Regions from separate parts of the Microbacterium neungamense genome, predicted to be linked through region 2. Evidence: predicted binding sites of a transcription regulator. Region 2 holds the regulator's gene; the other holds the start of a gene.

Region 1 (4,409 bases), 230 kb from region 2:
GTCGAAGCGGATGACCGCGTTCTCGTCGTCGAACAGGCGGGCGGCGAGGGCCTTCGCCAGCTCGGTCTTGCCGACGCCGGTGGGGCCGAGGAACAGGAACGACCCGACCGGCCGGCGGGCGTCGCCCATGCCGGTGCGGCTGCGGCGCACGGCCCGGGCGACCGCCGCCACGGCGTCGTCCTGGCCGATGACCCGCTCGTGCAGCTCGCGCTCGAGGTCGGCGAGACGCTCGCGCTCGCTCTCGGTGAGACGGCTGGCCGGGATGTCGGTGGCACGGGAGATCACGGCGGCGATCTCCGCCTCGTCCACGACGGCTTCGCCCTCGGTGATCGGGGCGCCGTTCGCGACGGCGCCGATGCGAGCCTGCACCGCGGCGATCTCGTCGCGCAGCCGCGACGCCTCCTCGTAGTGCTCCCCCGCGACGGCGGCGTTCTTGCGCGCCTCGAGGTCGGCCAGCTCGGCCATCAGCGTGGAGGCGTCCACCGGCGCGCCCAGGCGCAGCCGAAGGCGGGCGCCGGCCTGGTCGATGAGGTCGATCGCCTTGTCCGGCAGCACGCGATCCGGCAGGTACCGGGCGCTCATCGTCACGGCCGCGCGCAGCGCGGCATCCGTGTACGTCACCCGGTGGTGCTGCTCGTACGCATCCTTCAGCCCTTCCAGGATGCGCACGGCATCCTCGATCGAGGGCTCATCGACCTTGACCGGCTGGAACCGGCGCTCCAGCGCCGGATCCTTCTCGATGGTGCGGTACTCGCCGAGCGTGGTCGCGCCGACCATGTGCAGCTCGCCGCGGGCCAGGCGCGGCTTGAGGATGTTGCCGGCGTCCATGCCGCTGTCCCCGGACCCGCCGGCGCCGACGACCGTGTGCACCTCGTCGATGAACACGATCGTCTCGTCCTTGTGCGCGGCGATCTCGTCCATGGTCTTGGTGAGGCGCTCCTCGAAGTCGCCGCGGTAGCGGGTGCCGGCGAGCATGGCCGGCAGGTCGAGCGCGATCACGCGGCGGCCCTGCAGCTGAGCGGGAACCGCGCCGTCGACGATCGCCTGCGCCAGGCCGTCCACGATCGCGGTCTTGCCGACGCCGGCCTCGCCGATGAGCACCGGGTTGTTCTTGGTGCGGCGGCTGAGGATCTCGATGGTCTGCTCGATCTCGTCGGCGCGCCCGATCACGGGATCGAGCTCGCCGGCGCGGGCGCGGGCGGTGAGGTCGATGCCGTACTTGTCCAGCATCGGCGTGGCCGACTGCTCGGTGGAGCCGTCGTCGGCGACCGGCGCGCTGACCTGCTCGCGGATGCCCTGCGTGAGGGCTTCCGCGGTGACGCCGGCGCGGGCGAGGATCTGCCCGGCGGGCACGTCCTGCCCGAGCACGAGGGCGAAGAAGAGGTGCTCGGGCTCGATGTACGTCGACCCGGACGAGCGGGCCACCTGATAGGCGTGGAACAGCGCGCGGCTGGCGCTGGGCGTGATGGTCGCCGCCGTCACGCCGGCGGGCTCGGCCGGCATCGGCAGACGGGCGTCGACGGCCTCGACGATGGCACGCGGCGAGACGCCGATGTGCTCGATGGCGTGCGCGACGGCGTCGTCCTCGACGATCGTGCGGAGCACGTGCAGGGAGTCGAGCTCGGTCTGACCGCGCTCGAGCGCGAAGCGGCCGGCGCGCTGAAGGATCTGCTGGGTGCGCGCGGTGAGGAACCGGCTGAGGTCGATGGAGCGCACCTGGCGGGCCTGCTCGCCCGCGAGATACCGGGCGAGGAACTCATCGAACGAGCTCGCGCCGGAAGGGCTGAAGTCGTTGGGCACTGTGTCCTCCTGGAAAGTTGAGCGTGCTTCACTCAAGTTTAACGCGGGCTGCGCGTGTCTATTCCCGGTTCCCGATCCGGATCCGCGTTCCGGCCCGTCGATAGAATCGCCGGGTGGTCTCGCTCCTCTACGTCTGCGTGAGGCCGGAGCGCGGGGCGGCGGATGCCGAGCACCGCTCGTTCCGGCGGGCGCTGGGCGTGCCGGAGCTGGCCCGGATCGACCTCATCGACCGCCCGCTCGACGGCGAGGCGGACGGCTTCGACGGGGTGGTCGTCGGCGGCTCGCCGTTCAACGTCGTCGCCGAGGAGCGCGATGCGGTGCAGCGCCGCGTGGAGGCCGACCTCGAGACGATGGCGCAGCGGGCGCTCGACGGCGGCACGCCGGCGTTCTTCACCTGCTACGGCATCGGCGTGGTGACGCGGATGCTGGGCGGCACGGTCGGCACGGCGACCCCGGAGTCCACGCGCCCGACCACGATCCGGATCACGGCCGCGGGTGCGGAGGATCCCGTGTTCGGCCCGTCCGCGCCCGAGCTGCCGGTGCTCACGGCGCACAAGGAGGGCTCGGCCGAGCCGCCGCCGGGGAGCGTGCTGCTGGCCACGAACGACGACTGCCCGGTGCAGGCGTACCGGGTCGGGTCGCGGCTGTACGCGACGCAGTTCCACCCCGAGGTCACCCCGCAGGACTTCGTGGACCGGATGGCCTACTACCGCAGCACCGGTTACTTCGATCCGCGGGAGTACGACCTCACCGCGCAGCGCGTGCTCGCGGCATCCGTGCGCGGCACCGACCTGCTCCGCCGCTTCGCCGACCGCGTCGCCGCCCGCTGACCGTCGCCGACGCTGACCGCGTCGCCGATCGTTCGCGGTCCCTCAGGCCCCGTCCGCCCGACCGAGCAGCGCGATGCGCTCGTCGAGGTAGCCGGCGAGCGGCACGAACGCCCCGCCGGGCGCCCACCGCACCTGCGGGATGCCGTCGACGCTCCGCAGCGGGCCGGACTCTCCTCCGGCGTCGACGGCGCCGAGGTCGACCGCCGTCCAGCCGAGGTGCACGATCTCCCCCTCCGCGAAGCCGCCGCGCAGCGCCTGCATCCGCCGCTCCGCCCGCGCCCGCGACGACTCCGCCGCGTAACCGCGCCGCCCGGGATCGCCCGCCCGCAGGATCTCCCCCGTCGCGAGCACGGCGTCCGCGGTGAGCAGCAGCACACCGAGGTGCCACGCCTCCCCCGCGCGCACGATCCGCTCGCCGCGCCACCGCGACCGCCGCTCGCGACCGAGCGCCACGCGGGGCGCGCCGGCATCCGCCAGCCGCCGGCGCGCGTCGTCGAACAGCGCGGACGCCGTGACCGCCTCGCTCGCTTCCACGTCCTCAGGCTATCGACCGCACGCCTCGCGACGCGGGCGATTCGTGCTCGCCGCCGCATCCGGGGGAGAATGACCCAGACCCCGAGGAGCATCCATGTCACAGTCCGACACCGCACGCCTGCTCATCGCCTGCGACGACCGGCCCGGCATCGTCGCCGCCGTGGCGGGCGTGCTCGCCGAGCACGGCGCGAACATCATCTCCCTCGACCAGCACTCCACGGATGCCGAGGGCGGCCGCTTCTTCCAGCGGACGGTGCTGCATCTGGAGGGTCTGGCCGCGAAGCGCCCGGCGCTGGAGGCGTCGATCCAGAAGGTGGCCGAGCGGTTCGGCATGGAGTGGTCGCTGCACGACACCGCACGGCGCAAGCGCGTCGCGATCTTCGTGTCGAAGTACGACCACTGCCTGATGGAGCTGCTGTGGCGCACCGAGCGCGGCCAGCTGGACATCGACATCACGATGGTCGTCTCGAACCACCCCGACCTCGCCGATGCGGTGCGGTCCTTCGGCGTGCCGTTCGTGCACATCCCGTCGACGGACAAGGCCGAGATGGAGCGGCGGCAGCTGGAGCTGCTGCAGGGCAACGTCGACCTGGTCGTGCTCGCGCGGTACATGCAGATCCTCACCGACGACTTCATCGAGCGGATCGGCGCGCCGGTGATCAACATCCACCACTCCTTCCTCCCCGCCTTCATCGGCGCGAACCCGTACGCGCGGGCCAAGGAGCGCGGCGTGAAGCTCATCGGCGCGACCGCGCACTACGCCACCGCGGATCTCGACGAGGGCCCGATCATCGAGCAGGACGTCACCCGTGTGACGCACTCGGAGTCGGCCGCGGAGCTGCAGCGCCGCGGCGCGGACGTCGAGCGCCTGGTGCTGGCGCGCGCCGTGCAATGGCACGCCGAGGACCGCGTGATCGTGCACGGCCGCTCCACCGTCATCCTGTAGCGAGGCGGCGCGCCGACCTGGGCGCGGCCCCGGATGCCGGGGCGCGGGCCCGGATACCGGGGCGCGAGCCCGGATGCCGGGGCGGGGGACCGATGCCGGGGAGGGGGCCGTCCGGCGCCGCGTCAGGCTCCGGCGGGGAGGCCGGCGACGAGCTCGGCGAACGCCTCGGCGGCGGTGTCGCGGCGCGCCAGCGGCGCGGACTGACCCAGCCACAGCGACTGCAGGTCGCCGAGGCCGCGCTCGCCCGCCACCGCCCGGAACCGGCCGGTCAGCCAGTTCTGCGCCGGGAACAGCGCGAT
Region 2 (4,409 bases):
AGGTAGTACGGCGTCAGCGCGGCAAACTCGCGCACCCCCAGAGCCCGGGCGACCCCGACCAGGCGCACGGCCTCGAACGCGCTCGGCCGCCCGACGTGCACGATCACGCGCATCCGATCGGCGAGCTCCTCCATCGCGGCCGACACAAGCGCGGTGAACTCGTCGACGTCGACAGCGGGGAACTCTCCGGTCGTGCCGAGCACGAAAGCGCCCTCGTGGCGAGGCTGTAGCTGCTGAACGAGATTTACAGGCTGTAGATCATCGCGCCCGCGGTGAAGACGAGGAACCCGATCAGCCACGGCGCGATGAACAGGTACCCCGCGATCGCCTCGCGCTTGTCGTAGCGGTCGCGTCCGGCACGCCGGACCTCGCGGGCACGCGTGGCGCGTCGGCCGGCCGTGCGTGCCTCGGTGACCGCCACGATGCACCTCCTCGAAGTGAGCGGGGTGGCCATCCTCTCGGCGCACGCGGGACGGTGTCGAGGGGCTTGCCCGCCGATCGTTCCTGTGCAAGCGCTCAGCCCCGTCCGAGACAGACGGATGCCCCGGGCGATATAATTCCGTCGCGCCCCTCGTCGCTCGACGACTCCGCCAGACGCCCGCCGTTCGGGTGCCATCGCACCCCGGCAGCGCTTCCGCGGCATCCGCGACGGCGCGACACGCTCATTCCGAGCACGGTCCCCGGTCCGCCGGCGGTGCTCGGCCGACCCCGCGAAGGAGGACGATGATGACGACACTCTCGGCGCTGCCCCGCACCCGCCACCGCAGCACCGATCTCATCGCACGACCGGACGTGCTGCTGGATCGGGGCCTGCTCCATCTCGTCCACGACGACGTCACGCCGTGGCAGGCGCGCATCGACGACCTGCGCGCCACCGCGGACGCCCTCGAAGCCGCCGGCATCGATGTGATGCTGATCCGCCGCGACCGGTCCACCCCGTCCTTGGTCGTGGACGCCGAGAACCGCGAGGCCGCCATCCACGCGCTGCGCGCGCACCTGCCCGAGGACCCGTTCTACGTCAAGCTCAAGGGACGGCCCGCCGTACCGGTGGAGGATGCCGTCGCACCCGCCGGCGCGCCCTCCGCGCTGCGCGTGTTCCGCCCCCGGATCACACCGGGCCGCACCCTCCGCTACGGAGCGTCGCTGGCCGCCCGCGTCGAGTTCTGGCGGTTCGGCGCAGACCTCGTCGAGGCGCCCGACGACAACGTGCTCACCCGGCGGCTCACGCCGGCATCCGACCTCTCCTTCACCGAGGTCGAGCGGTACGGCCGGGTCTGGCGCACGATCGACGGCATGTTCGACCCGCTGCCGGACGAGTTCCGCGAGGACGTCGACATCGTCTTCTCCTGGGTGGACGGCTCCTCCACCGAGTTCCAGCGGCAGCGCGCGGCGCAGCTGGCCGCGCACGTGGTCGGCGAGGGCGACGACGGGCCGGCCCGCTACCGGCACGTCGACGAGCTGCGCTACGCCCTGCGCAGCGTGCACATGTACGCACCGTGGATCCGCCGGATCTTCATCGCCACCGACTCGCCGGCACCGCGCTGGCTCGCCGAGCATCCGAAGGTCACCATCGTGCGCAGCGAGGAGTTCTTCGCCGACCCGAGCGTGCTGCCCACGCACAACTCGCACGCCGTGGAGGCGCAGCTGCACCGCATCCCCGGCCTGTCGGAGCACTTCCTGTACTCGAACGACGACATGTTCTTCGGACGGATGCTGGAGCCGGAGCTGTTCTTCGCCCCGGGCGGCACGACGAAGTTCGTGGAGAGCGAGATCCGGATCGGCGCGGGCGCCCCGCAGGTGGAGCGCAGCGGCCACGACAACGGCCTGCGGGTGAACCGCGCCCTGCTGCGGGAGCGCTTCGGGCGGACGATCGTGCGCGACCTGGAGCACTGCGCCGCCCCGATGCGCCGCAGCGTGCTGTTCGAGCTGGAGCAGACCTTCCCCGAGGAGTTCGCCCGCACCGCCGCCGCGCGGTTCCGGTCGATGACCGACATCTCGGTGACGAACAGCCTGTACCACTACTACGCGCTGTTCACCGGGCGCGCGGTGCCGACGACGCGGCCGCGGGTGCGGTACGTGCACACCACCACGGCGGGTGCGCTGGAGCGGGTGGACCGGCTGGTCGAGAGAAGCGACCTGGACATGTTCTGCCTGAACGACGGCGCCGAGACCGACATCCCGGAGCAGCTGCGGATGCGGGCCGTGCGCGACGCGCTGGAGCGGCTGTTCCCGATCCGCGCGCCGTGGGAGAAGGCGGATGCCGCGGAGGACGCCGACCGGGCATCCGCCGCGATCAGCGGCTAGCCTCCGGCCGGCTGGTTCCCCGGCCGGCGCGGCTGCTGTCGTGCCGGCTGCCCGCCCGGCACCGCCTCCCCGCCGTCGTCCTCGCGGCCGGCGGCGGGGATGCGCGGGCGCCACAGCACCACCTCGGTGGAGCGGCGCACCCGGCGGCCGGAGGGCAGGGTGATCACCTGACCCGACGGCCCGGCGGCGAACACGCGCACGCCCGGGCGGTTCTCCCGCTCGGCGCGCAGCGCGTTCTCGAGTTCGGCGACGCGGCGGCGCAGCATCCGCACCTCGTTCTCGAGGTCGAGCAGCTTCGCGATGGCGGGCAGGTTCATCCCCTCGCTGGAGAGCTGCGCGACCTCCCGCAGCTGCTCGATGTCGCGCATCGAGTACCGCCGCGAGCCGCCGCGGGTGCGCCCGGGCACGACCAGCCCGAGCCGGTCGTACTGCCGCAGCGTCTGCGGGTGCATCCCGGCCAGCTCGGCCGCGACCGCGATCGCGAACAGCGGGGAGTCCGCGTCCATCGTTACACCTGCGCTTTCGCCATCATCTCCGCGCGCGGGTTCTCCTTCGGCTCCAGCTCCTGGAACCGCTCCAGCGCCTCGCGCGCGGCGGCATCGAGGTGCGACGGCACGACCACCTGCAGCTCGGCGAGCAGGTCGCCGGAGCCCTTGCCGGTGGTGATGCCGCGGCCCTTGACGCGCAGCACACGGCCGGACGGGGTGCCGGGGGCCACGCGCAGCCGGACGGTGTCGCCGTCCAGGGTGGGCACCTCGATGGTGGCGCCGAGCGCGGCCTCGGTGAAGGTGACCGGCACGGTGATGCGGAGGTTCTTCCCCTCGCGCCTGAACACCGGATGCGGGCGCACGGTGACCTGCACCACGATGTCGCCGCTCTCCCCGCCGTCCGGCGAGGGGCGGCCGCGGCCGCGCAGGCGGATCTTCTGCCCGTCGGCGACCCCGGCGGGGATCTTGACCTTGAACGGCTTGCCGTCCTCGGCCTGCAGGGTGATGGTCTCGCCCTTGGCGGCCGTCATGAAGTCGATCGTGGTGCGGGCCGTGACGTCGGCGCCGCGCTGCGGACCGCCGAACCCGCGGAAGCCGCCCGTCTGCTGCCCGAACCGACCCGACCCGAACCCGCCGCCCTGCGTGAACATCGAGAAGATGTCGTCGAAGTCCGCGGTCTGGCCGCGGCCGCCGAAGCGGCTGAAGACGTCCTCGAACCCGCCCGCGGCACCCGGGCCCGCGGTGAAGCGGGCACCGGAGCCCATCGCGCGGATCTCGTCGTACTCGCGGCGCTGCTCGGGGTCGCTCAGCACGGCGTACGCCTCGCTGATCTCCTTGAACCTCGCCTCGGCGGCGGCGTCGCCCGGGTTGGCGTCCGGGTGGTACTTCCGCGCGAGCTTGCGGTACGTCTTCTTCAGGTCCGCGTCGCTGACGTCCTTCGAGACTCCCAGCGTCTTGTAGAAGTCCTTGTCGAACCAGTCCTGGCTAGCCATCGATCACCTAGCCCTCCGTGCCCGGCGACGCCTCGTCCGGCACAGCGACGACGACCTTCGCCGGGCGCAGCTCGACCTCGCCCAGCCGGTAGCCGACCTCGACGACCTCGAGGACCGTCGGCTTCTCGACGTCCGGCGAGGGCTGCTGGAAGATCGCCTCGTGGTGCTGCGGGTCGAACTCCTCGCCCTTCTCACCGTAGGCGACCACGCCGAGGCGCTCGACCGCCGCGCGCACCTTGTCGGCGATCACGGCGAACGGGGAGCCCTCCTCGAGGTCGCCGTGCTGGCGGGCGCGGTCGAGGTCGTCGAGCACGGGCAGCAGGCCCTTCGCCACCTCGCCCTTGGCGCGGGCGATCTCGATGCCGCGCTGCTCCTCGGTGCGCCGGCGGTAGTTGGCGTACTCCGCCTGCAGGCGCTTGAGGTCGGTCAGCAGCGCGTTCTCGGCGTCCAGCAGCGCCGCGTCCTCGGCGGCAGCCTCGGCGGTCTGTTCGGTGCCGAGGATGTCGTCGACCGTCAACTCCAGGTCGTCGTCGGAGCCCTCGGCGGCCGCGGCCTCCGCGGCATCCGGGTTCTCCGCGGCATCCGGGTTCTCGGGAGCCGGCGCGGCATCCGGATTCTGCGGCTC

The links. Region 2 encodes HspR, which represses chaperone genes until heat shock. Its sites were predicted from a motif close to AAGTTGAGTCNNNNNGACTCAACTT; they were not measured.
Region 1: a site for HspR is predicted at 1,815-1,839, ahead of JSY13_RS10725 (ATP-dependent Clp protease ATP-binding subunit). Genes of this name have one in related genera too.

Annotation. Positions count from the first base shown of each region.
Region 1 is NZ_CP069717.1:2,195,734-2,200,142, forward strand. Features, by position in the region: gene JSY13_RS10725 (ATP-dependent Clp protease ATP-binding subunit) at 1-1,800, opposite strand, end outside; gene JSY13_RS10730 (glutamine amidotransferase-related protein) at 1,914-2,630, shown strand; gene JSY13_RS10735 (glutaminase) at 2,673-3,164, opposite strand; gene purU (formyltetrahydrofolate deformylase) at 3,259-4,110, shown strand; partial or broken gene JSY13_RS12745 (NAD(P)H-dependent flavin oxidoreductase) at 4,233-4,409, opposite strand, start outside.
Region 2 is NZ_CP069717.1:2,423,786-2,428,194, forward strand. Features, by position in the region: gene JSY13_RS11840 (dihydrodipicolinate synthase family protein) at 1-299, opposite strand, end outside; gene JSY13_RS11845 (hypothetical protein) at 245-421, opposite strand; gene JSY13_RS11850 (stealth family protein) at 727-2,304, shown strand; gene JSY13_RS11855 (heat shock protein transcriptional repressor HspR) at 2,301-2,810, opposite strand; gene JSY13_RS11860 (DnaJ C-terminal domain-containing protein) at 2,813-3,784, opposite strand; gene JSY13_RS11865 (nucleotide exchange factor GrpE) at 3,792-4,409, opposite strand, start outside.